4 regions of the Streptomyces sp. NPDC058086 genome follow, and region 3 is predicted to be linked to each of the others. Evidence: riboswitches for the same ligand, from Rfam matches in the RefSeq annotation. Region 3 holds a riboswitch; each other region holds the start of a gene.
The links. Region 3 has a riboswitch for thiamine pyrophosphate ahead of thiO (glycine oxidase ThiO). Riboswitches for the same ligand answer to the same signal wherever they lie in the genome.

Region 1 (4,164 bases), on a different contig from region 3:
ACCGCCACGAACTGGACGATCGTCAGCACCGCCGCGGTCGCGAGGTCGAAGATCTCCGAGGTCTGCCGGTAGATCTCGACCTCCAGGGTGGAGAAGGTCGGCCCGCCGAGGATCTGCACCACACCGAACGAGGTGAAGGTGAAGAGGAAGACCATCAGCGCGGCGGCGGCCACGGCCGGGCTCAGCGCCGGCAGCGTCACCTTGCGCCAGGCCGCGAACCGGGAGGCACCCAGCATCCGCGCGGCCTCCTCCTGACGCGGGTCGAGCTGCGACCAGAGCCCGCCGACGGTCCGTACGACCACCGCGTAGTTGAAGAAGACGTGCGCGAGCAGAATCGCCCAGACGGTGGTGTCCAGCCGTACGCCCCACAGCTGATCGAGGAGTCCGCCCCGGCCCACCAGGGCCAGGAACGCCGTACCGACCACGACCGTCGGCAGCACGAACGGGACCGTCACCACCGCTCGCAGCACCTGCTTGCCCCTGAAGTCGAAGCGCGCGAATACATACGCGCCGGGGAGCGCGATCAGCAGCGTGAGCGCCGTGGAGGCGAGCGCCTGCCAGGTGGTGAACCACAGGACGTGCCGGATGTCGGACTGCGCGAGCACCTCACCGATCCGCCCGAACCGCCAGACCCCGTCGATCTTGAGGCCGCGGGCGACGATCGCGGCGACGGGGTAGGCGAAGAAGACGGCGAAGAACGCGACGGGCAGGGCCATCAGCCCGATCCGCGTCGCGCTCTCCTTGCGTCTCCTCCGAGGCGCTACTTCAGTACGAGCGAGGTCCACGACTTGACCCACTGGTCACGGTTGTCGGCGATCTTGGCGGGCGCCAGGGTCTCGGGATCCTTGGCCTGCGGGCCGAACTTCACGAACTCCTCGGGCACCTGGGCGGTCTCGCGGACCGGGTACACGAACATGTTCAGCGGCATGTCGTCCTGGAACTCGACGCTGATGAGGAAGTCGAGAAGCGCCTTGCCGCCCTTGGTGTTCTTCGCGTTGCTCAGCAGCCCCGCGTACTCGACCTGGCGGAAGCAGGTGCCGCTCGCGACCCCGGTCGGCGCGGTCTTCGGCTTCGGGTCGGCGTAGATCACCTCGGCGGGCGGGGAGGAGGCGTACGAGACGACCAGCGGCCGGTCGGCCTTGGCCTTCTTGCCTCCCGCGGACCCGGAGAACTCGTCGTTGTAGGCCTGCTCCCAGCCGTCGACCACCTTCACGCCGTTGGCCCTGAGCTTCTTCCAGTAGTCCTGCCACCCGTCGTCGCCGTACTTCGCCGCGGTCCCGAGCAGGAAGCCGAGGCCGGGCGAGGACGTGGCCGCGTTCTCGGTGACGAGGAGGTTCTTGTACGCGGGCTTGATCAGGTCGTCGAACGAGGCGGGCGGGGCCAGCTTGTGCTTGCTGAAGTAGGCCTTGTCGTAGTTGACGCAGATGTCACCGGAGTCGATGGGCGTGACCCGGTGCTTGTCCTGGTCGATCCGGTACTGCTGGACGATCTGGTCGGAGCCCTTGGCCTCGTACGGCTGGAACAGCCCGTTGTCGAGCGCACGGGACAGCAGGGTGTTGTCGACGCCGAAGAAGACGTCGCCCTGCGGGTTGTCCTTGGTGAGGATGGCCTTGTTGACGGCCTGCCCGGCGTCGCCGTCCTTGAGGACCTTGACCTTGTACCCGGACTGCTTCTCGAAGTCCTGCAGCACGCTCTTCGACACAGCCCATGAGTCGTGGCTGACGAGCGTGACGGTCTTGGAGTCCCCGGCGCCGCCGCTGTCGGAGGACCCGCACGCGGACAGCGTGACGAGGCCCAGCCCGATGGCCGCGGCCGTGGTCGTCCTCTTGATGCTCACTGAATTCCTCCTGGGATGACCAGGAAGAGACGCGGCCCTGCCCGGGATCCTCGGAAGGTTCCCGGGCAGGGCGCAACAGCTTGAGTGATGCCCGAACTTCCTACCCAGAATGACCTGGGCAAGGTTCAGAGGGTCTGCGGCCCACCGGTGCTCCGGCTACCGCACTCTCAGCGCTGTGGCGCTCCCCTGTCGGAATATGAAGATGTCGGAAATTGAAATTGCACTGACTGACAGTGGCCGGCACCAGCCGCCATCGACTGAAAAGGCGCTGCCGGGCACTGCCGCCGATCAGACTATCGCTCGGTCGCGGCCAGCTGTCCGCATGCCCCGTCGATCTCCTGGCCCCGGGTGTCCCGGACGGTCACCGGCACCCCGTGAGCCGCGATCGCCTCGACGAACGCCTTCTCGTCCTCGGGCCGCGAGGCGGTCCACTTCGAACCCGGCGTCGGGTTCAGCGGGATGAGGTTGACGTGCACGGGCTTGCCCTTGAGCAGCCGCCCGAGCCGGTCACCACGCCATGCCTGGTCGTTGATGTCCCGGATGAGGGCGTACTCGATGGACAGCCGGCGCCCGGACTTGGCCGCGTACTCCCAGCCTGCGTCGAGCACCTCGCGCACCTTCCACCGCGTGTTGACGGGGACGAGGGTGTCGCGCAGCTCGTCGTCAGGGGCGTGCAGCGAGATGGCGAGACGGCACTTGAAGCCCTCGTCGGAGAACCGGTGGATGGCGGGCACCAGCCCGACCGTCGACACGGTGATCCCGCGCTGCGAGAGCCCGAGCCCGTCCGGCTCGGGGTCGGTGAGCGCGCGGATGGCGCCCACGACCCGCTTGTAGTTGGCGAGCGGCTCGCCCATGCCCATGAAGACGATGTTGCTCAGCCGCGCCGGGCCGCCCGGGATCTCACCGTCTCGCAGGGCCCGCATCCCGTCCACGATCTGGTGCACGATCTCGCCCGTGGACAGGTTCCGGTCCAGCCCGGCCTGTCCGGTGGCGCAGAACGGGCAGTTCATCCCGCAGCCCGCCTGCGAACTGATGCACATGGTCACCCGGTCCGGGTAGCGCATCAGGACGGACTCGACGAGCGTGCCGTCGAACAGGCGCCACAGGGTCTTGCGGGTGGTGTCCTGGTCGGTCGACAGATGCCGCACGACCGTCATCAGCTCGGGAAGCAGCGCCTCCTGGAGCTTTCCGCGCGCGGCGGCCGGGATGTCCGTCCACTCCGCGGGGTCGTGCGCGAACCGCGCGAAGTAGTGCTGCGAGAGCTGCTTGGCGCGAAACGGCTTCTCACCGATCGCGGCAACCGCCTCTTTGCGCTCGGCGGGCGTGAGGTCGGCGAGGTGCCGCGGCGGCTTCTTGGCTCCGCGGGGGGCGACGAATGTGAGTTCTCCGGGCTTAGGCATGGCCATACCAGTGTCGCAGATGGATCGGAGTGACCCGCGGCCCGAGTTTCCGGGGTGATCGTCGATGGTGCCGCCGGCGTTCGGTGCGGTCGGAGCGGCCGGTTCGATGGGTAATTTGCGGGTATTTGCATGATATGAGTACTGCATCGATGTATTTGGCGGAGCCCAGCGGTCTGATCAGCCTCGCGCTGTTCCTGATCGCCGTGGCACTCATCACGCTCCTGGCCGGCAGCTTCTGGCTGAGCTGCCGTATGCGGACCCGCGCACCGCGTCTGCCGCGCGCCGAGGAACAGCCGCACGTGCCGCAGGGTGGCCCGGTCCGCGAGATGCGGGAGATCCGGGAGCCCGCCGAGATACCCAAGGTGACCAAGGGTCAGCACGCTCTCACCCCGTACGAGCTGACCCACATGTCGACCCGCACGAGCCCGTCGCAGAAGCGAGAGCGCTGGCACGACGGCGGGAGCGGCTCGTTCGGCAGCGGTGGACTGGGCCACCACTGACGCCGATCCGTCGACCACGCTGCGAAAAGGGGCCCGCCGCCCTGTGGACGACGAGCCCCTCACCGACATGTGCGCAGGTCAGCCGGATCCCATGACAGGTCAGGCGGATCCCACGAAGAGCACCAGCAGCAGCCAGACCACCGGCGCGGTCGGCAGCAGCGAGTCCAGCCGGTCCATGATGCCGCCGTGACCCGGCAGCAGGGTGCCCATGTCCTTGATGCCCAGGTCCCGCTTGATCATGGACTCGCCGAGGTCGCCGAGCGTGGCGGTGGCCGCGACCGCGAAGCCCAGGATCAGCCCCTGCCACCACGTGCCGTCCTCGATCAGGTACTGCATGCACAGCGCGCCCCCGACCATCGCGAAGGTGACCGCTCCGAACAGGCCCTCGCGGGTCTTGCCGGGGCTGATGCGCGGCGCCAGCTTGTGC
Region 2 (4,164 bases), on a different contig from region 3:
CGCCGGTCTTGACGTCGTCACGATTGGGCAGGCCCAAGTGCTCCTTGGGCGTGACATAGCAGAGCATGGCCGTGCCCCACCAGGCGATCATCGCGGCACCGATGCCGGAGGTGATGTGGTCGTACGCCGGCGCGACGTCCGTCGTCAGCGGGCCGAGCGTATAGAACGGAGCTTCATCGCAGATCTCCTGCTGAAGGTCGATGTTCTCCTTGATCTTGTGCATCGGGACATGTCCCGGGCCCTCGATCATCGTCTGTACATGAAAACGCTTCGCGATCGTGTTGAGTTCCCCGAGCGTCCTCAACTCCGCGAACTGAGCCGCGTCGTTGGCGTCCGCGATCGACCCGGGCCGCAGCCCGTCGCCGAGCGAGTACGTGACGTCGTACGCCGCGAGGATCTCGCAGAGTTCCTCGAAGTTCTCGTAGAGGAACGATTCCTTGTGGTGCGCGAGGCACCAGGCCGCCATGATCGAGCCGCCTCGCGAGACGATGCCGGTCTTGCGGTTCGCGGTGAGCGGCACGTACGGCAGCCGCACGCCCGCGTGGACCGTCATGTAGTCCACGCCCTGCTCGGCCTGCTCGATGACCGTGTCCTTGTAGATCTCCCAGGTCAGCTCCTCGGCGCGGCCGTCCACCTTCTCCAGAGCCTGGTAGAGCGGCACCGTACCGATGGGGACGGGGGAGTTGCGCAGGACCCACTCCCGCGTGGTGTGGATATTGCGGCCGGTGGACAGGTCCATGACCGTGTCCGCGCCCCAGCGGGTCGCCCAGGTCATCTTCTCGACCTCCTCCTCGATGGAGGAGGTGACGGCGGAGTTGCCGATGTTGGCGTTGACCTTCACCAGGAACCGCTTGCCGATGATCATCGGCTCGATCTCCGGGTGGTTGACGTTCGCGGGCAGCACCGCGCGACCGGCGGCGATCTCCTCGCGTACGACCTCGGGGTCGACGTTCTCGCGGACCGCCACGAACTCCATCTCGGGCGTGATCTCGCCCCGCCGGGCGTACGCGAGCTGCGTGACCGCCTCTCCTGGACGGCCTCGACGCGGCTGACGCGGCCGCCCCGGGAAGACCGCGTCGAGGTTGCGCAGGCCCCCTCGCGGCGAGGTGTGCTTGATTCCGTCGTCCTCGGGACGGACGGGACGGCCCGCATACTCCTCGGTGTCACCGCGGGCGATGATCCAGTTCTCGCGCAGTGGCGCGAGACCCCTGCGTACGTCGGTGTCGACGATCGGATCGGTGTACGGGCCAGAGGTGTCGTACAGCGTGACGGACTGCCCGTTGGTGAGGTGCACTTGACGGACCGGCACCCGCAGATCGGGGCGCGAACCCCCGACGTATCCCTTGTGCCAGCCGATGGACTTCCCGGCCTCCCGCGGCTGTTCGCCCTCGGGCGCGGCAGGCGCCTCGCCGATCTGGCTGGAGGCAGGCGTGCGTACGTCCTTGTTGGTCATGAGACCTACTCCCTACGCCGGCATTACCCGGTAACAGGTTCGGCGGTCGACGCAGCGGATTCCGTCTGCCGACGTCCCTTGTGAAACATCACTCGTTCCACGTGAAACATCGCTAAGACGGAGGTCAGCGCCCTCTCAGCCCGGTGCTCCGAGCTCCCGCGTGTGCAAAGGTGACTCCACGCTAGCGTCATATCTGGCGCGGTGAACAGAGGGCCCTCGCCGTTCTTGCGATGATCGGTCGGTGACCACAACGCAGCAGCCCCCGTTCCCGCCGTCCGAGCCGCCGCGCCGACGCGGTCCCGGAGACGGCTATGGACCTGGTTCCGGAGACGGCCGCGGACACGGGCCGGGCGGTGGCCCCGGTCCGAGGGGCGGTCATGGGCACGGCTCCGGGGACGGACATGGGTCTGGGTCTGGGTCTGGGGACGGGCCTGGGAAGGGACCCGGGCCGGGGAATGGGCACAGCCCTGGGGACGGGCACGGGTCTGGGCACTCGCACAGTCACAGCCATGGGCCCGCCACGCCCGTCTCCAAGCATCTGCGCAAGGTCATCGCGGCCATTCTGATCCCCTTCGCCGCCGCGGTGGTTGTGGGTCTCGCGGTGCTCTGGCCCGGTGGCGCCCCGTCCCACGAGCGCACCGGCGTCGGCTTCGACCGGCAGACCCAGCAGGCCACGGTCACCAAGGTCGACAAGGTCAGCTGCAAGTCCGTGAACGCGTCGGGGGAGACCCCGACCGGCGACACGTCCACCGCCGAGGGCTCCTCCGCGCAGCAACAGGCAACGGGCGACTGCAAAAAGGCGACGATCCGGATCGACACCGGCAAGGACAAGGGCCGTACGTTCACGGAGATCATCCAGCCCGACCAGTCACGGCAGTTGCACGAGGGCGAGAAGGTCGTGGCCGCGTACGAGCCCTCCGCGCCCAGGGACCTGCAGTACTCGGTCACCGATGTGAACCGGAAGTTCCCGATGGCCCTGCTCGCCGGGATCTTCGCGCTGGCCGTCGTGGTGGTGGGCCGGATGCGTGGTGTCATGGCGCTGGTCGCACTGGCCATCAGCTTCGTGATCCTGACCTTCTTCATCCTGCCCGCGATCCTGCAGGGCTCGAATCCGCTGGTCGTGGCCGTGGTCGGGGCGAGCGCGATCATGCTGATCGCGCTCTACATGTGTCACGGCCTCTCGGCCCGTACGTCGGTGGCGGTGCTCGGCACCCTGCTCTCCCTGGTGCTGATCGGCATCCTCGGCTCGGAGTTCATCGGCTGGGCGGCGCTGACCGGCAACACGGACGACAACACCGGTCTGATCCACGGCCTGTATCCGTCCATCGACATGAGCGGTCTGCTGCTCGCGGGCGTCATCATCGGTTCGCTCGGTGTGCTCGACGATGTGACGGTGACGCAGACCTCGGCGGTCTGGGAGCTGCACGAGGCCAGCCCGACGATGGGCTGGCGCGATCTGTACCGCGCGGGCATCCGGATCGGCCGTGACCACATCGCATCGGTCGTCAACACGCTCGTCCTGGCGTACGCGGGTGCCGCGCTTCCCCTGCTGCTGCTCTTCTCGATCGCGCAGAGCAGTGTGGGCACGGTCGCCAACAGCGAACTGGTCGCCGAAGAGATCGTGCGCACCCTGGTCGGCTCGATCGGCCTGGTCGCCTCGGTGCCGGTGACCACACTGCTGGCCGCCCTGGTGGTCTCCGCGGACCGTCCGGCAGTCCCGGCCGCCGCCACGGAGCCTGTCGAGAGCAGGGCGCCGGCACGCGGCGGGAAGGGCCGTCGCCGCAAGCGCTGAAGCCTCCCCACCCCCGCGTCACCGGTGAGGAAGCACACGCCACTTGTGGGTTGCTGGGGGCTTCAGCCCGCGCTCTGCTCCTCCGCCAGGATGCGGTCCAGCGCCTCGTCGAGGTGGGCGTCGAAGTCCGCGAGGGAACGCTCCTGCCCCAGCGGCACCAGCTTGTCCGTGCGGTCGAGGAAGGCCACGAGCGGCGCCGCCCCGGACCGGAACAGCGCGTGGTCGCCACCCACCTGGAGCCGGATCAGCACCTCGCCGAACGCCTCCGGGTCGGCGGGCGCGATGTGCACATCCCCGTCACCGCACGGCCGTCCCACGCCGTCGATCAGCAACTCCCGCCCGAACGCCCAGGTCACGGGCGCGTCGCCGGGCAAGTGGAAGGTCAGCCGCACGGCGTAGGGATCACAGGTCTCGTATCGCAGCTCCACCGGAATGCGGAAAGAGAGCTCCTCCGAAACGAGGAAGCTCATCATGACCTCTGCCTGTACCGACTCGCGCATCGCCTACCCCGTCGTTTTGCCGTCGACCGGCCAGGAATCATCCCCCTGACTCTGCTGAAATATTGCTCAACGTGCACAAGAGATCACAAGGAGTGAGTTTTCAGATACTGATAGAGATCGCGAGTGTCCCCAGTAGCCTGCCGATCTCACCTTGCAATTGCCGCGCCGCGGGCAGCAGTCGATCGGCCTGGTGAAGTGGGAGAGAAAAGGCCATTGCGGCGGCAGTTGTGCCGACCGTGATGGGAAGGGCCGCACAGACCGTGCCCAGCGCGTACTCCTGGCGCTCAATAACGGGCTCCATCCGCCCCGTCCGCTCCAGCCGCCGCAGCAGACTGGCGTTGTCACGCACCGTATAGGGAGTGATCGACTGCACGGGGTAGCGGTCGAGATGATCCCGGCGGGCCTTCTCGTCGAGCTGC
Region 3 (4,164 bases):
GCGGTCTCCCAACCGAACCGATGCCAATTGTCCAATTTGTCGACTTCTTGTCCACCCCTCGGACACCTGTGGGACAACCGGTCCAACCGTTGGCCGGACCATCGACGCGCCCGCTGTGCCTGACGCGGCCGCCGCTTACGCCTGACGCAGCCGCTTGGCGAATTCTCCCGCCGCCGCGCCGGGATCCGCCGCCTCGGTGATCGCCCGTACGACGACGACGCGGCGGGCGCCCGCCTCCAGTACCTCGTCGAGGTTGCCGAGGTCGATGCCGCCGATGGCGAACCAGGGGCGGTCGGTGGCGAGGGAGGCCGTGTATCGGACCAGGCCCAGGCCCGGGGCGTGGCGGCCGGGCTTGGTGGGGGTGGGCCAGCAGGGGCCGGTGCAGAAGTAGTCCACGCCGTCCTGGACGGCGGCGGCCGCCGCCTCGGACTCGGCGTGCGTGGAGCGGCCCATCAGGACCTCGTCGCCGAGGATCGCGCGGGCGGCGGGGACCGGGAGATCGCCCTGGCCCAGGTGGAGTACGTCGGCGCCGATGGCATGGGCGACGTCCGCGCGGTCGTTGACCGCGAGGAGCTTGCCGTGGCGGGCGCAGGCGTCCGCGAAGACCTGGAGGTGCTCCAGCTCCTCGGCGGCCTCCATGCCCTTGTCACGCAGCTGCACGATGTCGACGCCGCCGGCCAGGACCGCGTCCAGGAACTCGGCGAGGTCGCCCTGGCGCTTGCGGGCGTCCGTGCAGAGGTAGACGCGGGCGTCGGCGAGGAGGGTGCGGGCGGCGTTCTCGGGCATGCGTGTATCCCCCGTGGTGCGGTGCGTACGGCTGTCGTACGCACCCTACGGATGTGATGCGGTGCGTACGGACCGCGGCGGCCGGGGTGGTCCGGGGCCGGCCGTGGTCCGTACGCCGGACGGTCGGTCGAATCAGACGGCGAGCGCCTGGGCGCGGCGCTTCACCTCCGTGCCGCGATTCTCGCTCAGCGCCTGCGCGGGGGTGCCGGGCAGGCTCGGGTCGGGGGTGAAGAGCCACTCGAGCATCTCTTCGTCGGAGAAGCCGTCGTCCCGCAGGAGCGTCAAGGTGCCGACCAGGCCCTTGACGACCTTCTGTTCGTTCCCGTCGATGAAGGCGGCGGGGACGTGCAGCGCGCGGTTCTCACCACGGCGTACGGCGATCAGCTGGCCCTCCTTGACCAGCTGCCGGACGCGGGTCACCTCGACGCCGAGCTGTTCGGCGATGTCGGGGAGGGTGAGCCAGGCGGGGACGAGAGCATCGATCTTTGCGTCAATCTCGGTCACGGGACAAGCCTGCCATCCCGGACTGACACTCGGTACCCGAGCGCCCCCCGGACCGCCGTCCGGGCGACGGAAACCGGGCGGTCATGCCGTGGCGTCCTTCAGAGGGCGGGACGGGTCGGCCAGGATGTCCGGGTTCATGGGCATGCCTGCCTCGATCAGGCGGCGGCCCTGGGCCAGGTCACGGGGCCGCCCCACGGCCAGGAGGGCGACGAGGCGGCTCTCGCGGAGCCAGCAGACCGTCCAGGCCGCGCCCGACGGGTCGCCCCGCCAGATGGTCGTATCGGCGGGGGTGTGATGGCCGACGTACTGGACGAAGCGGCCGAACTGCTCGGACCAGAAGTACGGGACCGGGTCGTACGCCACCGGGGCCTCGCCGATGATGTTCGCCGCGACCGTGCGCGGCGCCTGGAGGGCGTTGTCCCAGTGGTGGACGAGGAGGCGCTCCTCGTAGCGGCCCGACGGGAAGGAGGCGCAGTCGCCGACCGCGTAGACGTCCGGCACGGAGGTGCGCAGGTGGCTGTCGGCCACCACCTCCCGGTGGGCGCCGAGCTCGACGCCGGAGCCGGCCAGCCAGGCGGTGGCGGGGCGCGCGCCGATGCCGACGACCACGGCGCCCGCCGGCACCCGCGAGCCGTCGTCGAGGACCACCGCGCCGGGCTCGACGCGCTCCACGCGCGCGTGGGTGCGCAGCGAAGCGCCGCTGTCCGCGTACCAGGCGGTCATCGGCGCGGCCACCTCCGCGGGCAGCGCCCCGGCCAGCGGCCGGTCGGCGGCCTCGACGACCGTGACCGCGCACCCGGCCTCACGCGCCGCCGTCGCGAACTCCGCGCCGATCCAGCCCGCCCCCACGACCACGATGTCGTGCTGCTGGGCGAGCACGGGGCGCAGTCGCTCGGCGTCGTCCAGGGTCCGCAGCAGATGGACGCCGGGGACGCCCTGCGCGCCGGGCAGCTGGATCGGTTCCGCGCCGGTCGCGAGGACCAGGACGTCGTAGGGCACCGGTCCTGCCTCGGTGTCCAGCTCGTGGTCTGCGGGGCGCAGGCCCAGCGCCTCGCAGCCGAGTCGCAGTTCGATGCCCAGCGCCTCGAAGTCGATGTCGAAGGCGGAGCCCTCGGCCTTGCCGAGCAGCACCGCCTTGGACAGGGGTGGCCGGTCGTACGGCTGGTGCGGCTCGGCGCCGATCAGCGTCACATCCCCGGTGAAACCCTGTTCCCGCAGGGCGACCGCCGTCTGCACGCCGGCCATGCCCGCGCCCACGATGACGACCCGCCGTGCCGTACGCCCCTGCGTCCGCACCTGTGCCCGCGTCTGCTCGCTCACCTGATCACCATAGACAACTGACAATCTGTCAGTCAGGGGACGTGCGCAGTGACCTGTTCCACAACGGATCTCGCCGTCCTTCTCGTGGTCCGCGAACCGAGTGCGCGTACCGACCCGCGAACGGGCCCCGGACGGAGGCTCCCTTACTGAGACATACGGCAGCGGGCTAGGGTGGCGAACGTAAAGCACTCGCGGGAGCCCGGACGCACCGGGCTGAGAGGGAGGCTGGCGGCCTCCGACCGTACGAACCTGATCCGGGTCATGCCGGCGAAGGGAGGGGCTGGACGCCCATGTCGCCTACGCGTACACCTGCACGTTCATCGGATGCGCCGTCATCGGCCGCACGTACGTCGGATGTCCTCGTCATCGGGGGCGGGATCATCGGTCTCGTGACCGCCTGGCGGGCCGCGCAGCGTGGGTTCACCGTCGCGGTCGTGGACCCCGAGCCGGGCGGCGGGGCGGCACGGGTGGCCGCCGGAATGCTCGCCGCCGTCACCGAGCTGCACTACGGCGAGCAGACCCTGCTGGGCCTGAACCTCGCCTCCGCGCGCCGCTATCCCGACTTCGCCGCCGAACTCACCGAGGTGAGCGGCCAGGACCTCGGCTACCGCCGGTGCGGCACGCTGGCCGTCGCGCTGGACGCCGACGACCGCGCCCACCTGCGCGAACTGCATGCCTTGCAACACCGCTCGGGGCTCGAATCGGAGTGGCTCAGCGGCCGGGAGTGCCGCCGTCTGGAGCCGATGCTCGCGCCGGGCGTGCGCGGCGGGCTGCGGGTCGACGGAGACCACCAGATCGACCCGCGCCGGCTCGCGAAGGCCCTGGTCACGGCGTGCGAGCGGGCCGGAGTGAAGTTCCACCGGACGTGGGCGGAGCGCCTGACCGTCGTACGGGACCGGGCCGCCGGGGTCGTCACGACGGACGGTGAACAGCTGGCCGCGGGGCAGGTGGTGCTCGCCGCCGGGAGCCTCAGCGGGAAGCTCCCGGGCGTGCCCGCCGACGTACTGCCGCCCGTACGGCCCGTGAAGGGTCAGGTACTGCGGCTGACCGTGCCGAAGCGGTACGCGCCGTTCCTGAGCCGCACCGTGCGGGCCGTGGTGCGCGGCAGCCAGGTCTATCTGGTGCCGCGGGAGAACGGTGAGCTCGTCGTGGGCGCCACCAGCGAGGAGCTGGGCTGGGACACGACGGTGACCGCGGGCGGGGTCTACGAGCTGCTGCGCGACGCCCATGAGCTGGTGCCCGGAATCACCGAGCTGCCGCTCACCGAGACGCGCGCGGGCCTGCGGCCGGGGTCGCCCGACAACGCGCCACTGCTCGGCCCGACCGCGCTCGACGGGCTGCTGCTGGCCACGGGGCACTACCGCAACGGCGTCCTGCTCACGCCCGTCACCGGGGACGCCATGGCGCACGTCCTGACCACGGGCGAGCTTCCGGAAGAGGCCCGCCCCTTCGCCCCCGGGCGCTTCAGCACAGCACTCACGGAGCAGACCGTATGAACATCTTCGTCAACGGAGAGCGACGGCTCGTCGCCGCCGACACGGCCCTCGACAAGCT
Region 4 (4,164 bases), on a different contig from region 3:
ACATGTCCCGCTCACCGGTGGCCTTGATCCCGGTCAGCTCGGCGGTCTCGTCGAGATTCGGGGTGGCCACCGTCGCCAGCGGCAGCAGGGCGGTCCGTACGGCGTCCAGCGCGTCGTCCGCCAGCAGCCGGTCGCCGTGCTTGGAGACGCTCACCGGGTCCACCACCACGGGCGCGCCGACGTCCGAGAGCAGTTCGGCGACGGTCTCGACGAGCAAGGGCGAGGCGAGCATGCCGGTCTTCACGGCCTGCACACCGATGTCGTCCACGACGCTGCGGTACTGCGCGCGCACCGCCTCGGCGGGAAGCTCCCAGGCTCCCTGTACGCCGAGGGAGTTCTGCGCGGTGACGGCGGTGAGCACGCTCATCCCGTGCGCGCCCAGCGCGAGCATGGTCTTCAGGTCGGCCTGGATGCCGGCACCGCCCCCGGAGTCCGATCCGGCGATGGTCAGGACGCGGGGCGGGGCGGTCGGCTTGTTCGCGGGCATGGTGGGTGTCACTCCGTACGAAGGGGGTGAGAGGGGGGCGGGGTCAGCGGCGCAGGCGCAGCGGGGCGTAGACGAGCAGGGCCGCGACGAACGCCACCCCGTAGGCGGTGTCGGCGCCGTGCAGGGCATGCGCGACGGGGCCGACGTACAGGCTGGTGCTCATGAACGGCACCGCGGCGGCGAAGGCGGCGCCGAACGCCACGAGCGCGGGCCACCACGGACGCGGGCGGGCGCTCTCGGCGGCCAGGTCGACGGGTGCGCCGCCGCGGGCCCTGGCCCGGGCGAGCCAGTCGACGACGACGATCGCGACGAACCCGGGAATCCAGTAGCCGACGAACAGCAGGACGTTCTGGAAGCGGGCCGTGGTGTCGGCGGCGTGCATCCACAGCACGAGCGGGAAGCCCAGGACGGCGGCCAGCGCGGCGGCGGCCGGACGCGGCAGCCGTACGCCCATGGTCTGCAGGGCGAGCGAGCCGCTGTAGTCGTTCATGGCGTTGCTGCTCAGCGCGGCGAGCGCCACGGCGAGCAGCCCGAACGCGCCGAGGGCGCCCCCGCCGAGCAGGGTGTCGACGCCGCGGGCGGTCTGGTCGTTGAAGACGGCCGCGCCCCACAGTCCGAGCGCCTGGACGGCCACGAAGGACACGCTGACGCCGGCCAGGGTGTACCAGAACATGCGCGGGCGGGACGCCGTGCGCGGCAGATAGCGGCTGAAGTCGCTCGCGTACGGGGCCCACGACAGCGCAAGGCTGAGCGCGATGGTGCAGGTCAGAACGAAGGCCCCGGCCCGGTCGGCGCCGTGGGCGGTTGCGGCGGGGGTGGTGTGGGCGCCGCTCAGGAGCTTCACGGTCAGGGCGACGAACGCGGCGGCGAGGGCGAAGGTCATCACGGTCTGGAGCCGGTGGATCGCCTCGTAGCCGAGGACGCCGAGCGCCCCCTGCGCCGCCATCATGACGAGCACACCCAGCCAGAACGGCCAGCCGCACAGCTGGGCCAGCGCGTCCCCGCCGAAGAGGCCGATCAGCGCGTCCCAGGCGATGGACGACAGCCACTGCAGGGCGCCGGGGACGACCACGGCCCGGCCGAACGCGAGGCGGGCGAGCGGCAGCTGTCCGGCGCCGGTCTGGCTCCCCCAGGTGCCGAGGTACGCGGTCGGTACCGCCCCCAGGAGGGTGCCCAGCACGACGGCGGCGAGCGCGGTGGAGAAGTCCAGGCCGAGAGCGATGCCGACGGTGCCGGTGAACACGCCGGTCATGGTCAGGTTGGGGGCGAACCACACGGTGAACAGACGGCCGGGGCCGCCGTAGCGGTGGTCCTCCGGGACCGGGGCGATTCCACGCGCCTCGACGTGCAGGTCCCCCGGGGCGGAGGGCATCCGCCCGTCGAAAACGCCCTGCGGGCCTCCGACGGCCACCTCGCCGCGAGCGTTACGGGCATACGGCAACGACATGAGACATCCCTCCGCCAGTCCTAACTGGTTCAGGTTCGACGGGTGTGATCTCAGCCCTCGTGCGGGGCACCCCGTGTCCGGTTCGGCGGTCAGGATAGCCCGGCGGGCACGGTATGCCCCAGGGGGAGGGGTCCGCACGGCACCGCGGCCTACTCGCCGACGCTCGGCTCCCCGCCCTCGTACGCCGCCGTCAGCAGCGCCAGCACACCGTCCACGGTGACCTCGCGCGGGTTCGGATACGTCTGTGCGACGGCCTGTTCGGCGGCCACCGCCAGGTCGGTCTTCTTGAGGCCGAGTTCGGCGAGGCTGCGGGGAGCGCCGAGGTCCCCGGCCAGCGCCCGCAGGGCATGGGGGACATCGTCGGTGCCGCCCAGGGCGCTGGAGAGCGCGGTGATCGCCCGGGGCGTGGCGGGCGCGTTGTAGGCGAGGGCGTACGGGAGGACCACCGTGTGCGTCTCGGCGTGCGGCAGGCCGAAGGTGCCGCCGAGGACGTGGCACAGCTTGTGGTGCAGGCCCATGGTGGTGGCGCCGAGACAGGCGCCGCAGAGCCAGGCGCCGTACAGGGCCCGGCCGCGCGCGTCGAGGTCGCCGGGGGCGGCGGCCACCAGCGGCAGGGCCTGTGTCATCGCCCGTACGCCCTCCTCGGCCATGAGCGAGACGAGGGGCGAGGCGTCGGGCGCGTAGAGGGCCTCGACGGCGTGGGCGAGCGCGTTGACGCCGCTGGTGACGGTGAGGGGGACGGGGAGCGAGAGGGTGAGTTCGGGGTCGTAGACGACGCTGCGGGGCTGGACGGCGGGGTCGCGTCCGGTGCGCTTGGCGCCGTGCTCGGTGAGTCCCCAGACCGGGGTCATCTCGGAGCCGGAGTAGGTGGAGGGCACGGCGATCAGGGGCAGGCCGGTGCGCAGCGCGATCGCCTTGCCGAGGCCGATCGCCGAACCGCCGCCGACCGCGACACACCCGTCGGCGCCGGCCGCGCGCGCCGCCTCGACGGCCCGGTCGGCGACCTCGACGGGTACGTGCATCCGGGCCTCGGCGTGCAGCCCCGCACAGGCGTCGCCCAGGGCGTCCGCGACCGCGCGTGCCGTGTCCTCGCCCCTGCCGCCGCAGACCACCAGCACCCTGCGCAGCCCGAGCCGGGCGGCCTCGTCGGGGGTGGCGGAGACGGCGGCGCCGGGCCGGAAGACGATCCGCGCCGGCTGGGTCTCGTACGAGAAGTCGAGCGGGGTGTTCATGTCGGTCATGGTGCTCATTCCGGTTCCAGTACGAGGTCGAAGCGGGCGTTGCGGAAGGGGTTCGGGACGCCGAACTCCCCCGCCAGGGACGGGTCGTCGGTCTCCGTGAAGTCCTGGACCAGGCTCTTCTTGACCGCGAACACCGCGTCGGAGTCGAGGTAGTCGCTGCCCGCGACGAAGATGTGCGTGGTGACCGGGGCGTGGCCCTCGGCCGAGGCGATGAAGTGGATGTGGGCGGGGCGGTAGGGGTGCCGGGCCGTGGCGCGCAGCAGTTCACCGACCGGGCCGTCGGTGGGGATCGGGTACGGGCTCGGTACACAGGTGCGGAACCAGAAGCGGCCCTCGGCGTCGGCCGTGAACAGGCCCCGCCCGTTGCCGGCCGGCTGGACGTCCGGCTGCTGTACGTCGTAGTAGCCCTCGGAGTCGGCCTGCCACACGTCGAGGACCGCGCCCGGCAGCGGGGTGCCGCCCTTGCCCAGTACCCGGCCGCTGACCACGCACGGTTCGCCCCTGCCCACCAGGTCGAGGTTCGCGCCGAGTGCGCGGATCGGCGATCTGGTCAGGTGGAACGGGCCGAGGACCGTCGACTCGGTGGCACCCGGGTCGCGGCGGCCGTCCAGCGTCTCCACGAGCATCGAGACGCCGAGCACGTCCGACAGCAGGATGAACTCCTGGCGGGTGTCGGTGCACTGCTGCCCGGTCGCGGTCAGGAATCCGATCGCGCGTTCCCATTCCGCCATCGTCGGCTCCGTCTCGCGCACGAAGTCGTGCAGATGACGGGTGAGCGCGCCGAGCAGTTCACGCAGACGCGGATCGGCCGTGCCCCGCAGGCTGTCGACGACGGCGTCGGTGATGCCGTGCGTGAAGTCGGTCGTGGCATCGGCCGTCGTCGAACGGTTCGGTTCGTCTGTCATGCCGCTCCTCGTGGTGTTATCGGGACTGATCGCCGTCGGTGCCCGGGTCCACGAAGTGAAAGCCGGGCTCGGGAAACCTGGCGA

Region 1: it holds a riboswitch for thiamine pyrophosphate, as region 3 does, so the genes downstream of both, ACFVWD_RS24720 (thiamine ABC transporter substrate binding subunit) here and thiO (glycine oxidase ThiO) in region 3, are expected to answer to the same signal.
Region 2: it holds a riboswitch for thiamine pyrophosphate, as region 3 does, so the genes downstream of both, thiC (phosphomethylpyrimidine synthase ThiC) here and thiO (glycine oxidase ThiO) in region 3, are expected to answer to the same signal.
Region 4: it holds a riboswitch for thiamine pyrophosphate, as region 3 does, so the genes downstream of both, ACFVWD_RS26045 (purine-cytosine permease family protein) here and thiO (glycine oxidase ThiO) in region 3, are expected to answer to the same signal.

The regions. Positions count from the first base shown of each region.
Region 1 is NZ_JBHVST010000032.1:21,346-25,509, reverse strand. It holds gene ACFVWD_RS24725 (ABC transporter permease) at 1-785, opposite strand, end outside; gene ACFVWD_RS24720 (thiamine ABC transporter substrate binding subunit) at 761-1,837, opposite strand; TPP riboswitch at 1,917-2,035, opposite strand; gene rlmN (23S rRNA (adenine(2503)-C(2))-methyltransferase RlmN) at 2,131-3,237, opposite strand; gene ACFVWD_RS24710 (DUF6479 family protein) at 3,372-3,737, shown strand; gene ACFVWD_RS24705 (phosphatidate cytidylyltransferase) at 3,837-4,164, opposite strand, start outside.
Region 2 is NZ_JBHVST010000015.1:101,117-105,280, reverse strand. It holds gene thiC (phosphomethylpyrimidine synthase ThiC) at 1-1,453, opposite strand, end outside; TPP riboswitch at 1,446-1,623, opposite strand; gene ACFVWD_RS14755 (YibE/F family protein) at 1,695-3,245, shown strand; gene ACFVWD_RS14750 (SsgA family sporulation/cell division regulator) at 3,308-3,745, opposite strand; gene ACFVWD_RS14745 (IclR family transcriptional regulator) at 3,846-4,164, opposite strand, start outside.
Region 3 is NZ_JBHVST010000088.1:4,498-8,661, forward strand. It holds gene thiE (thiamine phosphate synthase) at 136-786, opposite strand; gene ACFVWD_RS43000 (Rv2175c family DNA-binding protein) at 919-1,290, opposite strand; gene ACFVWD_RS43005 (NAD(P)/FAD-dependent oxidoreductase) at 1,372-2,610, opposite strand; TPP riboswitch at 2,792-2,903, shown strand; gene thiO (glycine oxidase ThiO) at 2,901-4,106, shown strand; gene thiS (sulfur carrier protein ThiS) at 4,103-4,164, shown strand, end outside.
Region 4 is NZ_JBHVST010000035.1:13,190-17,353, reverse strand. It holds gene thiD (bifunctional hydroxymethylpyrimidine kinase/phosphomethylpyrimidine kinase) at 1-487, opposite strand, end outside; gene ACFVWD_RS26045 (purine-cytosine permease family protein) at 531-1,934, opposite strand; TPP riboswitch at 1,924-2,018, opposite strand; gene ACFVWD_RS26040 (maleylacetate reductase) at 2,084-3,166, opposite strand; gene ACFVWD_RS26035 (intradiol ring-cleavage dioxygenase) at 3,181-4,080, opposite strand; gene ACFVWD_RS26030 (alanine racemase) at 4,097-4,164, opposite strand, start outside.